One region of the Streptomyces sp. NPDC002513 genome, then DNA from elsewhere that is predicted to be linked to it. Evidence: riboswitches for the same ligand, from Rfam matches in the RefSeq annotation. Region 1 holds a riboswitch; each other region holds the start of a gene.
The links. A riboswitch is a leader RNA that binds a small molecule or an ion and turns the genes downstream of it on or off. The one in region 1 is predicted to bind glycine.

Region 1 (6,832 bases):
TGCCGGAGCTGTGGGTCACCACGTGCGGGGAGATCGCGGAGCACGTGCGGTCGCTGGACCTGACGCCGCGGGTGTTCCCGCAGCCGGAGGTGGACTGACCAGAGGATCGACGTTCTGCGTACCCCGCCTGCCGGCAGATTCCGCGAACGACTTGGCTGAAGGCCATGCGCGGCGCATCCGCGCGTTCTCGGGCGCTCACCGGCAAGGCGGGTGACCGGAAGGCAGGCGGGTCGAGCGCCGGGGAGTCCACGACGGAGTCGGCGCTCACCGCGAACTTCCCCGGCAAGGGCACCGGCTACCGGACGCGTAAGACCTGGTTCCGCTTCAAGTCGTATTTGATCGCCTGTTTCTCCTCCGGTGGCTGTCCGGGCGCCCCGGTGGTCTCCTCTGTGCGGCACGCACGGCGATCCGGGCTCGGCCCCCAGGACTCTCGTCGCGCGCAAGAACCGCCCGGCGCATCGCGGTCACCTGCTCGTCCGTCGCCTCGCTCAGCACTGATTCGACGGCAGGCTCCTGAAGCTCGGACTCGACGGCGGTCTCGGTCATCTCGCGTCGCTTCCATGATCGTCAGACCCGCCGTCGATGAGACACTCCCCGTTCAGGAGGAGCTGGGATCACGGGATCTCCAGCCGTGGAGGAAAGGGCTTCGGTCCTTTCCGAGGGCTCGCCCTCACATAGCCTTCAGAGCGAGCCACAGCGCGGCCAGATCACCTGTTTCCGCGACCCGTTTCCCGGTCAGCTGCTCGATCCGCCGAATGCGGTAGAGCACCGTCTGCCGGTGAACGTGCAAGGCCTCGGCCGTCCGCTGCCAAGACCTGCCATTTTCGAGGAACACCTGCAAAGTCATCAACAGTTCGCCGGCCTGCCCAGACGGCAGTTCGACAATGCGGCCGAGTACGCGATCGACGAGTGCCCGTGCCTCGACCGGGTTGCGCGGACCGAGCAGGGGATCCGCGTCGGCGTACCGCAGCAGCGGGGTGCCTTGATCCCGCGCGACGTCGAGCGCCCATGTGGCTTCTCGTGCCGCGTCGACCACGCGCTCAGGGCGGACGACCAGGTCGCTGACACCCGTCTGACCGCCCTGCCCGAGAGCCTGCACCCATACCTGCACGGCGTTGTCGGGCAGAAGCGTGAGCGACACGCCGCCGCGGTGCACCGTGACGTGGGGCACGGCCGAGCGCCATAGGTTGAGGTGCGTATTTCTGAGCAGGTCCGTGTCGTCGTCGTTCCGTGCCGCCACGCACACCACCTCCGCGAGCCGCAGGCCCGACTCCTCCAGCTGGCGCTGGGCCACGGACGGTGGCAGCTCTGCGTCGAGGATCTGGAGCAAAAGCTCCGCACCCGTCCTGCGGTCGTGCTCGATGGTCAAGCGGGCCTGGGAAAGCGCCAGCGCACAGACGGTCGCGGCGTGCTGCAGCAGCAGCGCGTCCGGCTGCTCGGTCGGCTCGGGCAGGGCGACGAGGACCGCGTCCGGATGCACCGGCACGTCGACCAGCAGCGCACGGCGGTCTCCGTGGAGACGGACCGCGATGACGCCGGCTCGGAGCTTTCCGCGACGCTCGGCCACAGCGGTGCGGATCTCTTCGGGGAGCGGGGCGACTCCCGGGTACCAGTCGTGGCCGGTCAGCCGGTCGCACACCCGGACGCCGCAGCCGAGCTCGCGGGACAGTGCACTCGCGAGCGTCTTGAGCCCGGAGCTCTGCGAGGAGACCTGCTGGAGCGCCTGGTAGATCCGTTCGGTCCGGATCAGACGCTTGGACTGTTCCAGGAGGGTCGCCTCGGCGACCGCGCGGGAGATCGCGACGAACGGCATGGGGTAGGCGATCCAGAGCACGGGGAAGCCCAGCTCTTCACTCGTCTGCGCCAGCCGCTTGGTCAGCGGCGGGGCATACATCTGCTCGCCGATGGCAAGCGCGGCGGCGCCATGTTCGGCCAGCTGCCGGACCAGCTCCTCCTGGCCGGACGCACTCCGCGGAATCGGCATGCCGTTCGTCATCAGGAGTTCACCGCCGGTCACCCACCGCCACGGCTCAGGCAGGTCGGTCGTGTGCGTCCACGAGACCGGCCGGTCCAGTGCGCCCGCCCCCGAGTGGAGCCGCAGGCGCAGGTGCGGCATCTCGAGCAACTCTCCCACCGTGATCGGCATGGCATCACGGTACGACAGAGCTTGACCGTCTGCATAGCGGCGTTGAGCGAATGTACAAGCGGCCGGGCGAACATTGAGCGCGGTGAGCCTGCACGGCCCCTGCGGCACCGACGTACACCTTGAGGAGTACCTCCGCCCGGCCGTCCCGAGCCAAGGACTTCTGCATGGCTGCTGGATCGAACCTCATTGACGACGCGCCCCTGACGCGCTTCCACACGAAGCTGACCGCCTACTCGTCGGGCGGGCCGTTCATCGACGGATACGCGATCGCGATCATCGGCGTCGCGTTCACCACGCTCACCCCGGCGCTGGACATGACCACCGGCGACAAGGGTCTGGTCGCGGCCTCCAGCCTGATCGGCATCTTCTTCGGCGGGGCGGTCTTCGGATACGTCACCGACAAGATCGGCCGGCACGTCATGTACATCGCCGACCTGGCCGCGCTGGCGTTGTTCTCCGTTCTGTCCGCCTTCGTGACCGAGGTCTGGCAGCTGGTCGTCCTGCGCTTCCTGCTCGGTTCGGCCATCGGTGCCGACTACCCGATCGCCACGTCCCTGCTGGCGGAGTACCTCCCGCGGCGGTACCGCGGCCGGATGCTCGGCGCCACCTTCGTGGTCTGGGCGCTCGGGGCCGCGGCGGCGTACCTCGTGGGCGTTGGTCTTGAGGAACTCGGCGTGAACGCCTGGCGCTTCATGCTCGCCAGCCCCGCCGTGTTCGCCGTCGTGACGCTGTTCCTGCGGCTCGGCACTCCAGAGTCGCCGCGCTGGCTGCTCAGCAAGGGCCGTACCGAGGAGGCCGACCGGTCGATCAAGAAGGTCTTCGGCTCGCGGTACGGCGTGGCGGACCTGGCCGCGGAGCTGGCTGCCGCGAGGACCAGCTACGCCACGGTGTTCCGCAAGCCATACCTCGAGCGCACCCTGTTCGTCGGTATTTTCTGGACCGCCCAGGTGATTCCGCTGTTCGCGCTGTATTCGTTCGCCCCGGACCTGCTGGCGGGCATGGGAATCACCGGCAACGTCGCGGAAATCTTCCTCGCCGCGCTGTTCGTCATCGGCGGCGTCCCCGGGCTGTGGCTGGTCGAGCGGATCGGCCGACGGGCGCTGCTGCTGTGGTCCTTCGGGATCATCGGGATCGCTCTCGGTATCCCCGGGCTGGCGCCGGGAGCGCCGGCCTGGGTCTCCTTCGCCGCGATCTGCGTCTTCGCACTCGCCTCGGGCGGCTCCAGCTTCCTCGAGGTGGTCTACCCCAACGAACTCTTCCCGACCGAGATCCGCGCCACCGCCGTCGGCGTGGGCACCGCGTTGTCCCGCATCGGGGCGGCCGCAGGCACCTACCTGATGCCGTTCGCCCTGGCCAGGAGCCAGAACCTGCCGCTCCTGGTCGGCGCCGTCGTGTCGGTCGTCGGGCTCCTGGCCACGCTGGCCTGGGGCACCGAGACCCGAGGCCGATCGCTGAGCGACACCTGCCTCGGCCGACAACCCTGCTGAGACTCCCGGACCCCGCCTCACCACCACCGCGAACTGACAGGAGACCGTGATGAACCACGACAACCGGCCCACCCCGATCGGCGCCCTCGACGCCACGAAGGTCCCGCGCTTCGCCGGTCTGGGCACCTTCGCCCGGATCCCGGACATCGGCTCGGTCAGCGACTACGACATCGCGGTCCTGGGCGTGCCGTTCGACGGGGGCACGTCGTACCGGCCGGGCGCCCGCTTCGGACCGATGGGCGTCCGTCAGGCCTCCCGTCACCTGCGCCCGAAGTTCCACGTCGAGCTCGACACCGCGCCACTGGAAGCACTCCAGGTCGTCGACGCCGGCGACGTTCCCTGTACGCCGTTCAGCATCGACGAGGCGGTCGCCCAGATCGAGGGCTACGCCCGCGACATCGCGGGCCGGTCCGACCGGCGCATCGTGAGCATCGGCGGAGACCACACCATCGCGCTGCCCATGTTGCGCGCGGCCAAGGACAAGTACGGCCCGATCGCGCTGGTCCACTTCGACGCGCACCTCGACACCTGGGACACCTACTTCAACGCTCCGATCACGCACGGCACGGTGTTCCGCCGGGCCTTCGAAGAGGGCCTGCTCGCCGAGGACAAGTCCATACACCTGGGCATCCGCGGACCGATCTACGACCAGATGGACCTGGTGAACGACAAGGCGTTCGGCTTCCGGGCGATCCGTGCCGGGGACCTCGACGTGATCGGGATCGACGGGGCGGTGGACGCCGTACGACGACGCGTGGGCGACGCACCGGTGTACATCTCCATCGACATCGACGTGCTCGACCCCGCATTCGCACCGGGAACGGGAACGCCGGAGATGGGCGGGTTCAACAGCCGAGAGCTGCTTCGCCTGCTGCGCAGCCTCGACGGACTCGACATCGTCGGCGGGGACGTGGTCGAAGTCGCTCCTGCCTACGACCACGCCGAGATCACCTGCGTCGCCGCCGCCACCGTGGTGTTCGACCTGGTCACGCTCATGACGAAGCACCGCGTGGCCAGTCCCGTGCTCCCGGCATCGGAGCACGCCTGATTCCGGACGTGATCGACGGTCACCAGGGTCGTCAGGGTGCCGACCCGCCCTGACGGCGCCTCCACCCGGCCTTGCGGTCCGGCTCGACAACTCAACACAAACGCTGCTCGAACCGGAGCGGGAGAGCCCTCGCCCAGTCCTGGCGAGGCGCCGAAGGAGCAACTCTCCCCAGAATCTCTCAGGCACAAGTACCGCTCCGGTGAAGCGACTCTGGAAAGACGGGACGTCAACGTCCTGCGCCCACGGTGCAAACCGCCGGACCCGGTGGTGAAGCTCTCAGGTACCGATGACAGAGCGGGGAGGTCACCCGTCCACGGCGCCGCGTCCGCGGCGCCCCCCATCAGGGAGCCTCCCGCCATGACCTCACCCGGATCCTCCGCGTCCGGCGAGTTCGCCGCCCGTCACATCGGTGTCGGCGACGCCGACCGCGCCAAGATGCTCGCCGACGTCGGCTACCCGACACTGACCGAGCTGATCGACGCCGCTGTCCCGAGCGGCATCCGGAGCACCTCCGACCTGAACCTGCCCGCCGCCGCCACCGAGGCCGAGGCGCGCGCCGAGCTGCACGAGCTCGCCCGTAGGAACACCGTCGCCGTCCCGATGATCGGCCTCGGCTACCACCCGACCATCACACCCGCGGTGATCCGGCGCAACGTGCTGGAGGATCCGGCGTGGTACACCGCCTACACGCCGTACCAGCCGGAGATCAGCCAGGGCAGACTCGAGGCGCTGATCAACTTCCAGACCATGGTCGGCGATCTCACGGGACTGCCGACGGCCAACGCGTCCCTGCTCGACGAGGGTACGGCGGTCGCCGAGGCGGTCACGGTCATGCGCCGTGTCGCCGGCGAGAAGAGGTCCACCCGCGTCCTGGTCGACCGCGACACCCTGCCGCAGACCCTCGACGTCCTGCGCACGCGTGCCGACGCGGTCGGTGTCGAGGTCGTCGAGATCGATGTCGCCGAGCCGCTGCCGGAGGACGACTTCTTCGGGGTGGTGCTGTCCTACCCCGGCTGCTCGGGCGCGGTCCGCGACCTGCGCGAGGTGACCGCTGCGGCACGGGCGCGCGGGGCGCTGGTCACGGTCGCCGCCGACCTGCTGGCGCTCACCCTGCTCGTGCCGCCGGGCGAGTTCGGCGCCGACATCGTCGTGGGATCGTCCCAGCGCTTCGGTGTCCCCTTGTTCTACGGCGGGCCGCACGCCGGCTACATCGCGGTCCGCGAAGGGCTGACACGCCATCTGCCCGGCCGGCTCGTGGGCGTGTCCATGGACGACGCCGGCCGGCCGGCGTACCGCCTCGCCCTGCAGACCCGCGAGCAGCACATCCGGCGCGACAGGGCGACTTCGAACATCTGCACGGCGCAGGTGCTGCTGGCCGTGGTCGCGTCGATGTACGCCGTCTACCACGGCTCCGACGGTCTGGCCGAGATCGCCCGACGGACGCACCGGCACGCCACGCTCATCGCTGCGGGTCTACGGGCGAGCGGGATCACGGTGGTGCACCGCGCGTTCTTCGACACTCTGCTGGTGCGGGTCCCCGGCCGGGCCGAGGAGGTCGTCGCGGCAGCGCACGGCAAGGGTCTGCGGCTGCGGCTGGTGGACGAGGACCATGTCGGCGTCTCCTGCTCCGAGGTCACGACGCAGGAGCACGTCCGCCTCGTGCTCGACGCCTTCGGCCGGGCCGGCGACGGCGACCTGGACGGGCCGGCAACCGGCGCTTCGGCAGCACTTCCGTCGGGGCTGCGTCGTACCTCCCCTTTCCTCACCCACCCGGTCTTCCACCAGCACCGTTCCGAGACCGCGATGCTGCGCTACCTGCGCAAGCTGTCCGACCGTGACTTCGCGCTGGACCGCGGCATGATCCCGCTCGGGTCCTGCACGATGAAGCTCAACGCGACCACGGAGATGGAACCGGTCAGCTGGCCCGCCTTCGCGGACCTGCACCCGTTCGCCCCCCTCACGGACGCGACCGGGTACCTGACCCTGATCGAGCAGCTCGAGACATGGCTGGCCGAGGTCACCGGTTACGCCAAGGTCTCCATCCAGCCGAACGCCGGATCGCAGGGCGAGCTCGCGGGCCTGCTCGCGATCCGTTCCTATCACCGGAGCAACGGCCAGTCCGGGCGCGACGTGTGCCTGATCCCGGCGAGC
Region 2 (6,832 bases), on a different contig from region 1:
CCGCAGGACAGACACGACAGCCATCTCACCCGTCACGACAGAGCGAGAGATCCCATCCACCATGTGCCAGCACCAGCCACCGTGCCCGACCGCCGAATCCGCCGACCGGGAGTCCGCCCGTCTCGTGGCGCACCACCCGGAGCAGGGATGGAGCCTGCTGTGCAACGGCGTTCTGCTCTTCGAGGACACCGGTGAGCTTCTGCCCGACGGCCAGATCATCGCCCCGCACCGCCCGCTGGGCATCGACCGGGTGACGACGGCCGCCTGAGCGGCGCGCGCGGGGCAGACGCTGCCCCGCGCTACGAGGGGCACATACTGCCCCCGTGACACGAGGGGCCGGCCGGAGACATACGCTCCGCACCGGCCCCGACGCATATCCCGCGGCGATTACTCGTCGTAAGCGTCCAGCGGCGGGCAGGAGCAGACCAGGTTGCGGTCGCCGAAGGCCTGGTCGATGCGGCGCACCGGCGGCCAGTACTTGTCCGCGGCCGACACGCCGGCCGGGAAGACGGCCTCCTCACGCGTGTACGCGTGCTCCCACGTGCCGCCGAGCGCCGCCGCGGTGTGCGGGGCGCCCCGCAGCGGGTTGTCCTCGGCGGGCCACTGCCCCGAGCCGACCTTCTCGATCTCGGCACGGATGGCGATCATCGCGTCGCAGAACCGGTCGAGTTCGGCGAGGTCCTCGGACTCGGTCGGCTCGATCATCAGCGTGCCTGCCACCGGGAACGACATGGTCGGTGCGTGGAAGCCGTAGTCGATCAGCCGCTTGGCGACGTCGTCGACGCTCACACCGGTCGCCTTGGTCAGCGGGCGCAGGTCGATGATGCACTCGTGCGCGACCAGGCCGCCCGGGCCGGTGTAGAGGACGGGGTAGTGCGGCTCCAGGCGCTTGGCGACGTAGTTGGCGGAGAGCACCGCCACCTGCGTGGCCCGCTTGAGGCCCTCCCCGCCCATGAGCCGGACGTACGCCCACGAGATCGGCAGGATGCCCGCCGAGCCCCACGGGGCGGCCGAGATCGGGCCGACGCCCGTCTCCGGACCGGCCGCGGGCTGCAGCGGGTGGTTCGGCAGGTACGGCGCCAGGTGCGCCCGCACACCGACCGGGCCGACGCCGGGGCCGCCGCCGCCGTGCGGGATGCAGAACGTCTTGTGCAGGTTGAGGTGCGAGACGTCGCCGCCGAAGTGGCCGGGCTTGGCGAGGCCGACCAGGGCGTTGAGGTTGGCACCGTCGACGTACACCTGGCCTCCGGCCTCGTGCACGGCGGCGCAGATGTCGGCGACGTGCTCCTCGAACACACCGTGCGTAGACGGGTAGGTGATCATCAGCACGGCCAGCTCGTCGCGGTACTTCTCGATCTTGGCGCGCAGGTCCTCGACATCGATCTCGCCGTCCTCCGCGGTCTTCACGACGACGACGTTCATACCGGCCATGACGGCGCTGGCGGCGTTCGTGCCGTGCGCGGAGGACGGGATGAGGCACACGGTGCGCTGGTCATCGCCGTTGGCGCGGTGGTAGCCGCGCACTGCGAGCAGACCGGCCAGCTCACCCTGCGAACCGGCGTTGGGCTGGAGGGAGACCTTGTCGTAGCCGGTGACCTCGGCGAGCCGCTCCTCCAGCTCACGGATGAGCGTGAGGTAGCCCTGTACCTGCTCGGCGGGCGCGAAGGGGTGCAGCTGCCCGAACTCGGGCCAGGTCACCGGCTCCATCTCGGTGGTCGCGTTCAGCTTCATGGTGCAGGAGCCCAGCGGGATCATGCCCCGGTCGAGCGCGTAGTCGCGGTCGGCCAGCCGGCGCAGGTAGCGCAGCATCGCGGTCTCGGAACGGTGCTGGTGGAAGACCACGTGCGTGAGGTAGTCGTCGGTGCGCAGCAGCGTCTGCGGCAGCGCGTCCTCGGCCGTCGTATCCAGCGCCGCGACATCGCCCTCGACGCCGAACGCGGTCCAGACGGCTCCGAGCTGGGCCCGGCCGGTCGTCTCGTCACAGGCGATCGACACATGGTCGGCGTCGACGAGGCGCAGGTTCACACTCCGCTCGCGGGCGGCGGTGACGACCGCGTCGGCCCGGCCCGGCACCCGCACGGTGAGAGTGTCGAAGTAGGAACCGTGGACGACCTCGACTCCGCCTGCGGTGAGTCCCGCGGCGAGGATCGCGGCGTACCGGTGCGTGCGTCGCGCGATGGTCCGCAGGCCCTCGGGCCCGTGGTAGACGGCGTACATCCCGGCCATCACCGCGAGCAGCACCTGGGCGGTGCAGATGTTGCTGGTCGCCTTCTCCCGGCGGATGTGCTGCTCCCGCGTCTGCAGCGCCAGCCGGTACGCCTTGTGTCCGTCCGCGTCCACGGAGACGCCGACGAGCCGTCCCGGCAGGCTCCGGGCGAACTTCTCCTGCACGGCCATGTAGCCGGCGTGCGGGCCGCCGAAGCCCATCGGCACACCGAAGCGCTGGGTGGTGCCGACGGCGATGTCGGCGCCCAGCTCGCCGGGCGAGGTCAGCAGCGTGAGCGCGAGCAGGTCGGCGGCGACGGTGACGAGCGCGCCCAGCTCGTGGGCCTGCTCGATGACCGGCCTGATGTCGCGTACGGCACCGGAGGCGCCCGGGTACTGGATCAGTACGCCGTTGATCTCCCGCCCGGCGACCTCGGCCGGGATGCCGTCGCCGAGGTCGGCGACGACGACCTCGACGCCGGTGGGCTCGGCACGGGTCTGGATCACGGCGATCGTCTGCGGCAGCGCGTCCGCGTCGACCAGGAACAGGCCCTTCTTGTTCTTGCCCATGCGCCGGGACAGCGCCATCGCCTCGGCGGCTGCCGTGCCCTCGTCGAGCAGGGAGGCACCGGAGGTCGGCAGGCCGGTGAGGTCGGCGACCATGGTCTGGAAGTTCAGCAGCGCCTCGAGCCGGCCCTGCGAGATCTCCGGCTGGTAGGGGGTGTACGCGGTGTACCAGGCCGGGTTCTCCATCACGTTCCGGAGGATCACCGGCGGCGTGAAGGTGCCGTGGTATCCGAGACCGATCATGGAGTCGAGGACCTGGTTGCGGCCGGCGAGCGAGCGCAGCTCGGCCAGCACCTCGGCCTCGGTGCGCGCGCCCGGCAGGTCGAGGGCATCGGCGTTCTTGATCACATCCGGGACCGCGGCGGCCGTGAGTTCGTCGAGCGAGCCGTAGCCGACCTGCGCGAGCATCTTGGCCCGCGCTTCCTGGTCGGGCCCGATGTGGCGCTGCTCGAAGGGCGTTCCCTGTTCGAGCTCGGAGAGCGGAATGCGATGGGCGGTCATTGCGGAGGCCTCCTGGTCTGACGCGACCTTCGAGGGGCACCCCGGCGCGGGTACCCCGACGGCCTCCCCCTCTGTCATCTCGACCTGAGAGCTTCACCGGTCCGCCCGAAGGCGCTCCGGTTTTCACCGTCGGTGAGAGCGGGAGCCGTCGACACCCGCCCTGCTTTCCAGAGTGACCTCGTCCGTGCGGTACGTGTGCCTGAGAGATTCCGGGGAGGGTTTGCTCCTTCGGCGCCTCCGGATCGCTCCGGAGGACTCTCCCGCACGGGGTCAGCAGCCGCTTGCCAGACTACCAGCGGGGACCACCAGGCAACCTTCGAGTGGCCGTCGTGCTGAATGTGCTCTTTTGTAGTGCTGACGGATGTGTTGCGACCAGTTGGAGGGACCGTGCAGACCGATATCGATCCGCGGAATCTGATCGGCCGCAAGGCGTTCGACCGCAATGGGGTCAAGATCGGCACGATCGACGAGGTCTATCTCGACGACGCGACCGGGGTGCCGGAGTGGGCTGCCATACGGACAGGTCTGTTCAGCAGGGACGCGTTCGTGCCGCTGGAGCCCAGCCGACTGGTCGAGGGCACGCTCTACGTGCCCTTCGAACGTGCGCTGATCAAGGAGGCACCCGACTTCGGCGTCGGACGGCACCTCTCGCCCGAACAGGAGCTGCAGCTCTACCACCACTACGGCCTCGATGTGGCCCCGCCGCCCGCGCCGCCGGACCGCGACTTCGGGCGGCTCGCGAAGCCCGAGGGGACCTGAGAGCGGGCCTCCCCCGCGCGTCGATGGGCCGTGGGACCGTGCCGGCCCCACGCTGCTCTACGGCCTTGTCACGGCCCCGTCCCGGCCCGCGGCGTCCTCCCGCCCCGCTGCTCACCGCCACCGTTCAGATCCCGGACGCCGCCATGCTCCACGGACCGTCGGCGCGCCCTCACGCCCCGCTGCCCGCCCGCGTCTCGGCCGCCTCGGGTCCTGCCTCGGCGGGCCCGAGGCTCTCTTCGGCGGCCTCGGGCCTTGGTGGCACCAGGGGCAGCGGGTCCGTCGGCTCCAGCCCTGGGTCGTCGGTGCGGAACGTACGCACGCGCCCCGGCCCCGAGTCGGGCGTCTCGAACCGTATCGTCACCCTGCCCAGCCCACTGCCCTGCACCCAGCCGTGCCCGTGGTCGATGTGCCGCACGTCCTGCCCCGCGCGCCAGACCGGCTCGGCCGGTGCCGTCGGCTCCTCCTCGACGGGCTCGGCGGCGGCCTCCTCCTCCGGACGCTCCTCGGCCACCGCCTCCCCGGCCGCCAGGTGTGCCTGGGCGAACAGGTCCTCCTGCGTGTAGTCGGCGAGCCCGCTGACGCCGACGCCGAGCAGCCGGACCCCGCCGGTGGTGTCCACGGACTCCAGCAGCCGCGCGGCCGCCTCGCGTACCACCGCGGGGTCGTCCGTGGGGCCGCGCAGGGTCTCGGAGCGGGTCAGGGTCGAGAAGTCGTACCTGCGTACCTTCAGCACAATGGTCCTTCCCGACAGCCGGGCGTCCCGCAGCCGTCGCACACAACGGTCCGCGAGCCGCTGCACCTCCAGTCCGACCCGGACCCGGTCGTGGATGTCGACGTCATACGTGTCTTCGACCGAGACCGACTTGGCCTCCCGCTCCGCCACGACGGGCCGCTCGTCCCGGGCCAGGGCCATGGCGTACAGCGCCTGCCCATGAGCCTTGCCCAGCAGCCTGACCAGCTCGTCCTCGCCCGCCTCGGCGATCTCGTCGACCGTGGTGATCCCGGCCCGCCGCAGATGGTCCCCGGTAGCGGGCCCGACCCCCGGCAGCGTGCGCACCGACAGGGGGCCGAGCAGGGCCCGCTCGGTGCCCGGCGGGATCAGCACCAGGCCGTCCGGCTTGGCCTGCTCGGAGGCGATCTTGGCGAGCATCTTGGAGGCGGCGAGTCCCACCGAGCCCGTCAGACCCGTGACCGACCGGATGTCCGCGCGCAGCCTGACCCCCACGAGCCGCGCCGACTCCTCGTCCCAGGCGGCTCCCCCGGCCTCCAGGTCCACGAACGCCTCATCGAGGCTCAACGGCTCCACCAGCGGCGACAGGGCCCTCAGCAGCCCCATGACCTGCTCGCTGATCTGCCGGTAGAGCCCGAAGCGCGGCGTCAGATACGCGGCGTTCGGCGCGAGCCGGCGCGCCTGGGCCATCGGCATCGCCGAGTGCACCCCGAACACACGGGCCTCGTACGACGCCGTCGCCACCACCCCGCGGGGCCCGAGCCCGCCCACGACGACGGCCTTCCCGCGCAGGCTCGGCTTGGCTGCCTGCTCCGCCGAGGCGTAGAAGGCATCCATGTCGAGATGCAGGATCGTGGGCGCGGTTCTCACATCTCCGATGCTGCCCTACGCCACTGACAATGCCACCGGTCGTCGCGGCGCGTCTCAGACGGCCCGATTACGGCGCCGCGCCAACTCGTCCGCCGGATTGTGGCCGACGAGGGTCTCCCCGGTGTCGACCCGCTCCCCGTGCAGCTGCGACAGCGCGTTCTCCACATCCCGCCACACGACGCCCACGGCGATGCCGAAGATGCCCTGTCCGCCCTGGAGCAGCGCGTGGACCTCGTCCGGTGAGGTGCACTCGTAGACCGTCGCGCCGTCACTCATCAGGGTCATCCGCTCCAGGTCGCGGAAACCGCGCTCCCTGAGGTGCTGGACGGCGGTGCGGATGTTCTGCAGGGACACACCGGTGTCGAGGAAGCGCTTGACGATCTTGAGTACGACGACATCGCGGAAGCTGTACAGTCGCTGGGTCCCCGACCCGGAGGCGGGGCGCACGCTCGGTTCGACGAGTCCCGTCCTGGCCCAGTAGTCCAGCTGCCGGTAGGTGATGCCCGCGGCGGCGCACGCCGTGGGGCCGCGATAGCCGACGCTCTCGGAATCCGTTTCCGCGTCGCCCGGTACGGCGGTCGGCCGCTGAGGGGCCGCGTCGCTGTGCTGGGGGTATCCCCCGCTCGAACGGAACCGAGAGCTCGGGGGAGGGTACGGACCGCTCTCTCCCAGACTGCGTCCGGGAGCCCCCCCTGCCGTACCGCCGCCGCTGCTTCTCACGCCGACCTCCGTCCTTGACCTGCCTTCTCGACGGTAGGCAGTCACCAGGGGTGCGTCAACGATCGCCACACTCGGCACGCCGAGTGATAATCACCCTAGGAGTGGTTTCCCCTGCACCACCGCGGGGAAAGGCTAGCCGAATGCTCTGGCGGCGCATCGTGAGACGTCGTACAGGCCCTCGACGGGGATCTCGCGGATGACGCGTGCCCGGATCCGGCTTCACGGCTCCTGACCGAGCGGCCGGCTTCACGGCGAGCCGCCTCGGTCCGGTCCCGTAAGCGACCACCGAGCCCGGGCGCCCGGTCACCCAGGGGCGCCGTGCGTACGACGCAGCCGCCCCTCGGCCCACCATCCCGTCCGACACACCCCGCAGGGACACCGTCACTGGCTGCTCGTACCGAAGTCCTCCGGAGAGATCTGGTCGAGGAACTCGCGGAACTTCTCGACCTCGTCCTCCTGCTCGTCCGGGATCGCGATACC
Region 3 (6,832 bases), on a different contig from region 1:
AACAGAGAAGGCAGCTCGGGGTTGGCCTTGGCGAGGTAGGGGAACTCGTCGATGACCACGGGGACAGGTCGCCCATGGCCGAGCGCGAGGAGGGCGTCGATGGCTTCGGCCCAGGTGGCGAAGTGGTAGGGGCTGGCGGGGCGAGTGTGCTCGGTCAGGGCTGCGCTGATCCGGCGCAGCGACTCCGCATCGGTCGCCTCGGTGGCGCCGAAGTAGAAACCTCCGGCGGCGCGGCAGGCCGCGTCGAGGAGGAAGGTCTTGCCCTGCCGGCGTCGACCGGAGACCACGCCGAGGGTGGCACCGGGCTGTGGGTCGAGGATGAAGCGTTGCAGCGCGGCCCACTCGTAGTCGCGGTCGAACATGTCGGAGGGCTTGTCCACCCGAGACTCCCCATGATCCTAGGGATGCACTTCTATAAACTGTACCTCTATATTCTGGGATTGCGTGCATGTCGTCATGCGCCTCAGCTCAGGTCGCAGTTTGGTTGCGCAGGGAGGCCATGGCGCGGGACAGGTTGTCGGTGCGGATCTTGGAGTCGTCCTTGCGGAACGTGCGGTCCCGCATGTGGTGCAGAAGGTTCTCGGTACCCCAATGGCCTCCGATCCAGGTGGCGGGCTCGGTGCAGGTGGCGTCGGAGACGCTCAGGCTGGTGATCAGGTAGACGCGCTCGATGGTCAGCTGCCCCTGAGGGCCCATTCCCCTAGCACTCGATGATGTTCACCGCGAGACCGCCCCGCGCCGTCTCCTTGTACTTCACGCTCATGTCCGCGCCTGTCTCCTTCATCGTCTTGATGACCTTGTCGAGGGAGACCTTGTGGGAGCCGTCGCCGCGCATCGCCATGCGGGCCGCCGTGACCGCCTTGACCGCGGCCACGCCGTTGCGCTCGATGCACGGGATCTGGACCAGGCCGCCGACCGGGTCGCAGGTCAGGCCGAGGTTGTGCTCCATGCCGATCTCGGCCGCGTTCTCGACCTGCTCGGGGGTGCCGCCCAGGACCTCCGCCAGCGCGCCCGCCGCCATCGAGCAGGCCGAGCCGACCTCGCCCTGGCAGCCGACCTCCGCGCCGGAGATGGACGCGTTCTCCTTGAAGAGCATGCCGATCGCGCTCGCGGCGAGCAAGAAGCGGACCACTCCGTCCTCGTCCGCGCCGGGCACGAAGTTGATGTAGTAGTGCAGCACCGCCGGGATGATGCCCGCGGCTCCGTTCGTCGGGGCCGTGACCACCCGGCCGCCCGCCGCGTTCTCCTCGTTCACCGCCATCGCGTAGAGGGTGAGCCACTCCATCGCGTGGGCCAGCGGGTCGCCCTCGGCCCGGAGCTGGCGCGCGGTGACGGCCGCGCGGCGGCGCACCTTCAGACCGCCCGGCAGGATGCCCTCACGGGACAGGCCGCGCGCCACGCATTCCCGCATGACCCGCCAGATCTCCAGCAGGCCCTCGCGGATCTCCTCCTCCGTGCGCCAGGCCCGCTCGTTCTCCAGCATCAGCGAGGAGATCGACAGACCGGTCTCCTTGGTCAGACGCAGCAGCTCGTCCCCGGTGCGGAAGGGGTACTTCAGCACCGTGTCGTCGAGCTTGATGCGGTCCGCGCCGACCGCGTCCTCGTCGACGACGAAGCCGCCGCCCACCGAGTAGTACGTCTTGGCCAGCAATTCGGTCCCCGAGGCGTCGTACGCCCACAGGGTCATGCCGTTCGCGTGGTAGGGGAGCGTCTTGCGGCGGTGCAGCACCAGGTCGTCGTCGTAGGAGAACGCGATCTCCTGCTCGTCGAGCAGCCAGAGGCGGCCGGACTCCCTGATGTCCTCCACCCGCTGGTCCGCGCTCTCCACGTCCACCGTGCGCGGCGAGTGGCCTTCGAGCCCGAGCAGCACGGCCTTGGGCGTGCCGTGGCCGTGGCCGGTGGCGCCCAGGGAGCCGTACAGCTCCGAGCGCACGGACGCGACCGATTCCAGCAGGCCCTCGTTGCGCAGGCGGAGGACGAACATGCGTGCAGCGCGCATCGGGCCGACCGTGTGGGAGCTGGACGGGCCGATGCCGATCGAGAACAGGTCGAAGACCGAGATGGCCACGGGGACTCCTCAATACGGGGGTGGTGCAGGGGCCGGCCGGGCACCGCGCTCCTCTCCAGTGTGCGCGGTGCCGGCCGGAAGGTGACTTACTGGGCGAGCCCCGGGTACAGCGGGTGCTTGTCGGCCAGGGCCGTCACCCGGGCCTTCAGCGCCGCGGCGTCGTAGGACGGCTTGAGCGCCTCGGCGATGACGTCCGCGACCTCGGCGAAGTCCTCGGCCGTGAAGCCGCGGGTCGCCAGGGCGGGCGTGCCGATCCGGAGGCCCGAGGTGACCATCGGGGGGCGCGGGTCGTTCGGGATCGCGTTGCGGTTGACCGTGATGCCGACCTCGTGCAGGCGGTCCTCGGCCTGCTGACCGTCCAGCTCGGAGTTCCGCAGGTCGACCAGGACGAGGTGCACATCGGTGCCGCCCGACAGGACGTCCACGCCCACGGCCCGGACATCGTCCTCGACCAGGCGCTCGGCCAGGATGCGGGCGCCTTCCAGCGTACGCTGCTGGCGCTCCTTGAAGTCCTCGCTCGCCGCGATCTTGAAGGCGACCGCCTTGGCGGCGATCACATGCTCCAGGGGACCGCCCTGCTGACCGGGGAAGACCGCGGAGTTGATCTTCTTGGCCAGTTCGGCCGTCGAGAGGATCACGCCACCGCGGGGACCGCCCAGCGTCTTGTGGGTGGTGGTGGTGACCACGTGGGCGTGCGGGACCGGGTTCGGGTGCAGACCCGCCGCGACCAGACCGGCGAAGTGCGCCATGTCGACCATGAGGTACGCGCCGACCTCGTCCGCGATCCGGCGGAAGGCGGCGAAGTCGAGCCGGCGCGGGTAGGCCGACCAGCCCGCGACGATCAGCTTCGGCCGGTTCTCCTTGGCGAGGCGCTCGACCTCGGCCATGTCGACGGTGCCGTCGTCGCCCACGTGATACGCGACCACGTGGTAGAGCTTGCCGGAGAAGTTGATCTTCATGCCGTGGGTCAGGTGCCCGCCGTGCGCCAGGTTCAGCCCCATGATCGTGTCGCCGGGCTGGAGCAGCGCGAACATCGCCGCCGCGTTGGCCTGGGCACCCGAGTGCGGCTGCACGTTGGCGTGCTCGGCGCCGAAGAGTTCCTTGACGCGGTCGATGGCGATCTGTTCGATCACGTCGACGTACTCACAGCCGCCGTAGTAGCGGCGGCCCGGGTAGCCCTCGGCGTACTTGTTGGTGAGGACCGAGCCCTGGGCCTCCATGACCGCGACCGGGGCGAAGTTCTCCGAGGCGATCATCTCGAGGGTGGACTGCTGACGGTGCAGCTCGCCGTCGACGGCGGCGGCGACATCCGGGTCGAGCTCGTGCAGGGGAGTGTTCAGAATCGACATGGATACGGTTCCTCAGCTGCCGGAGAACTCGGTGTACTCGTCCGCGGTGAGCAGGTCGGCGGGCTCCTCCGACACGCGCACCCGGAACAGCCAGCCGCCCTCGAAGGGGGCGGAGTTCACCAGCGACGGGTCGTTCACCACGTCCTCGTTGACGTCCGTGACCTCGCCGGAGACCGGGGAGTAGAGGTCGCTGACCGACTTGGTCGACTCCAGTTCGCCGCAGGTCTCGCCCGCGCTCACCGTGTCACCGACCTCCGGGAGCTGGACGAACACGACATCGCCGAGCGCGTTGGCCGCGTGCTCCGTGATGCCGATCGTCGAGACGCCGTCCTCGGCGCCCGACAGCCACTCGTGCTCCTTGCTGTAACGCAGCTGCTGGGGGTTGCTCATGGCCTGAATTCTCCTGTACGCGGGGGAGTGGTGGTGAAGGGGGACTGCTGAAGAAGTCCGTGAGCAGGGCGGACGGCGGGCGGTGCCCCGTCCGGCCCGGGCCCGGTGTCTACTTCTGGCGCTTGTAGAACGGCAGCGCCACGACCTGGTACGGCTCGTGGCTGCCCCGGATGTCCACCGCGACCCCGGCCGTGCCGGGCGCGGAGTGCGCGGCGTCGACGTACGCCATCGCGATCGGCCGGCCCAGCGTGGGGGAGGGCGCGCCGGAGGTGACCTCGCCGATCACCTCGCCGCCGGAGACGACGGCGTACCCGGCCCGCGGCACGCGCCGGCCCTCGGCGACCAGGCCGACCAGGACGCGCGGCGGGTGCTGCGCCGCGCGCTCGGCGGCCTCGAGGAGCGCCGCGCGCCCCACGAAGTCGCCCTCCTTCTCGAACTTCACGACCCGGCCGAGCCCGGCGTCGAAGGGGGTCAGGGAGGTGGTCAGCTCGTGCCCGTACAGCGGCATGCCCGCCTCCAGGCGGAGCGTGTCCCGGCAGGACAGACCGCAGGGGATCAGGCCGGCCGGCGCGCCCGCCTCGGTCAGCGCCTGCCACAGCTTCTCGGCGTGCTCGGGGGCGACGAACAGTTCGAAGCCGTCCTCGCCGGTGTAGCCGGTGCGGGCGATCAGCGCGGGGACGCCGGCGACCGTGCCGGGCAGGCCCGCGTAGTACTTCAGGCCGTCCAGGTCGGCGTCGGTGAGGGACTTCAGGATGCCGGGGGACTCCGGGCCCTGGACGGCGATCAGCGCGTAGGCGTCCCGGTCGTCGCGCACCTCGGCGTCGAAGCCGGCGGACCGCTCCACGAGCGCGTCCAGCACCACCTGGGCGTTGGAGGCGTTGGCGACGACCATGTACTCCCGCTCGCCGAGCCGGTACACGATCAGGTCGTCGAGGATGCCGCCGTCCGCCTGGCAGATCATGGTGTAGCGGGCGCGGCCGACACCGACCGAGCCGATGTTGCCGACCAGGGCGTGGTCCAGCACCCGGACGGCCTCGGGACCGGACACCGTGATCTCGCCCATGTGTGAGAGGTCGAAGAGGCCCGCCCTCGTCCGGACGGCGAGGTGCTCGTCGCGCTCCGAGCCGTACCGCAGGGGCATGTCCCAGCCGGCGAAGTCGGTCATCGTCGCGCCCAGCGAACGATGCAGGGCATCGAGTGCGGTGTGGCGCAGGGGGCTGCTACTGCTCATCGGTTGTGCTCCCAGGGCGATGGGGTCCCCTCGCGCGAGCGAAGCCGGGCGCGGGGAGGGCGAGGTCGTTTCCTCCCCATCTGTCATCGGAACCTGAGAGGTTCGCCATGACCCCGCGCGGCGGGGTGTCATGGCTTGCACCTTGGGTGGAGCCGCCGGTGGCGGCCCGCTTTCCAGATGTGCCTCGCCCGCGCGGTATCGGGGCCTGAGAGATTCAAGGGAGGGACTTGCTCCTTCGGCGCCCGGGGTGGACGTACGGCAGACGACGTACGGACCCGGGACTCTCCCGCGCGGATTCAAGCGGCCGGTATGCAGTTGGCGGGCACATCATTGCACGCCTCGTCCGATCACGGCAGGGCCGCACCTGTAACCGGCTTGTGGCGCTACGGCGACGGAATCACGAGACACCGCGCATTACCTTCTCTTTACGCTCGACGGGGAGGGGACTTCCTGACCCCCCAGGGGAGGACGATCACGGTGAACAGGACGACGGCGTACGCGACGACCTCGGGCTTCGCGGTGCACAGCCGGCCGGGAGCCCCGGCCCGGCAGGCCCGCCGGGCACCGCGGGCGGCCACCGGCGCCCAGGTCCGTGATCTGCGCGACCGGGCCGGGCGCGTCCCCCGGGGGCTCACCTTCGACGCGGGCGACGTCGTCGTGATCACCGGTCTGCCCGGCAGCGGCAAGTCCACCCTCATGCGCCGTGCGGTACGGGGGGCGCGGATCGACTCCCAGGACGTCCGCGACCGCTGGGACGAGCGCCTCTCCCGCTTCCTGCCGTACGCGGTCTACCGCCCCCTCGTCCGCCTCGCCCACTACGCCGGCCTGCGCCGCGCCCTGCGCACCGGCACCGGGGTCGTCGTCCACGACTGCGGGACGCAGCCCTGGGTGCGCTCCTGGCTGGCCCGCGCGGCCCGCCGCCGCGGCGGCACCCTCCATCTGCTCGTGCTCGACGTCACCACGGACGCGGCCCTGGCGGGCCAGCGCGAGCGCGGCCGGGGCGTGTCGCGGTACGCGTTCCTCAGGCACCGCCGGGCCGCCGGGCGTCTGCTGGGCTCCGTCGAGCGGGGCACCGTCCCGGACGGCTGCGGCTCGGTGGTCCTCCTCGACCGTCAGGCGGCGGACGTCCTGCGCCGGATCGACTTCGCGGGCTGACGCCGACGCCGCGGACGGGGGGCGCTCGCGCGGGACCGGGGCGGGCATTGCGGGAGCAAGGACGGTTTCGCGGGACCGAGGTCGGCTGCGTGCGATCGTGGCCGGTCGCGCGGGACCGGGGCGGGCTCGGCGAACCGAGGGGGCCGACTCCGGACCCGAGGCCGGTTGCGCGGACCGGAGCTGGTTACGCGGGACCGGGGCCGCCTTCGCGCACCGGGGCCGGCTTCGCCGCCTGAGGGGCGCGGCCCGCGTACCCGTTAGCCTTGCGCATCTCAGCAGTGGTTCCTCAGCTCTTTCGCAGGCGGTAGCAGAGATGGACTTCCCGGCGGACCTTCCCGCGGACTTCCCCGCACAGGCACACCCCCATCCGCACGGCGGCTGGCCGGGCAACGAGCTGGAGGAGGTGCTCTCCGCCTCGCTCGGCATCCCCTCGGCCGGCGGCCGGATCGTGGAGGTCCTCGGCCGCAGCTTCCTGTGGGTGCCGCTGCCGAGCGGCGGCGGCCCGCACAGCGGCCCGCTCGACCTGCCCACGGTGGAGATCGAGGGGCAGGCGTATGTGCCGGTGTTCACCTCGGAGGAGCAGTTCCGCCAGGTCGTCGGCAACCACATGTCGTACACGATCGCGCCCGCCGTCGAGTT

Region 2: linked by a shared signal. The riboswitch ahead of gcvP (aminomethyl-transferring glycine dehydrogenase) and the one ahead of gcvP (aminomethyl-transferring glycine dehydrogenase) in region 1 are both predicted to bind glycine.
Region 3: linked by a shared signal. The riboswitch ahead of gcvT (glycine cleavage system aminomethyltransferase GcvT) and the one ahead of gcvP (aminomethyl-transferring glycine dehydrogenase) in region 1 are both predicted to bind glycine.

Annotation. Positions count from the first base shown of each region.
Region 1 is NZ_JBSFXK010000010.1:124,575-131,406, reverse strand. Features, by position in the region: gene ACWD5Q_RS10100 (polysaccharide deacetylase family protein) at 1-98, shown strand, start outside; gene ACWD5Q_RS10095 (PucR family transcriptional regulator ligand-binding domain-containing protein) at 671-2,254, opposite strand; gene ACWD5Q_RS10090 (MFS transporter) at 2,311-3,633, shown strand; gene speB (agmatinase) at 3,683-4,681, shown strand; glycine riboswitch at 4,790-4,885, shown strand; gene gcvP (aminomethyl-transferring glycine dehydrogenase) at 5,039-6,832, shown strand, end outside.
Region 2 is NZ_JBSFXK010000085.1:8,026-14,857, reverse strand. Features, by position in the region: gene ACWD5Q_RS32775 (DUF5999 family protein) at 62-268, shown strand; gene gcvP (aminomethyl-transferring glycine dehydrogenase) at 388-3,273, opposite strand; glycine riboswitch at 3,451-3,546, opposite strand; gene ACWD5Q_RS32765 (PRC-barrel domain-containing protein) at 3,661-4,032, shown strand; gene ACWD5Q_RS32760 (DNA polymerase IV) at 4,202-5,632, opposite strand; gene ACWD5Q_RS32755 (MerR family transcriptional regulator) at 5,687-6,352, opposite strand; gene ACWD5Q_RS32750 (bifunctional nuclease family protein) at 6,734-6,832, opposite strand, start outside.
Region 3 is NZ_JBSFXK010000021.1:77,855-84,686, reverse strand. Features, by position in the region: gene ACWD5Q_RS16710 (AAA family ATPase) at 1-380, opposite strand, end outside; gene ACWD5Q_RS16705 (hypothetical protein) at 469-696, opposite strand; gene ACWD5Q_RS16700 (L-serine ammonia-lyase) at 701-2,068, opposite strand; gene glyA (serine hydroxymethyltransferase) at 2,155-3,417, opposite strand; gene gcvH (glycine cleavage system protein GcvH) at 3,430-3,807, opposite strand; gene gcvT (glycine cleavage system aminomethyltransferase GcvT) at 3,917-5,038, opposite strand; glycine riboswitch at 5,109-5,221, opposite strand; glycine riboswitch at 5,222-5,337, opposite strand; gene ACWD5Q_RS16680 (AAA family ATPase) at 5,510-6,193, shown strand; gene ACWD5Q_RS16675 (enhanced serine sensitivity protein SseB) at 6,507-6,832, shown strand, end outside.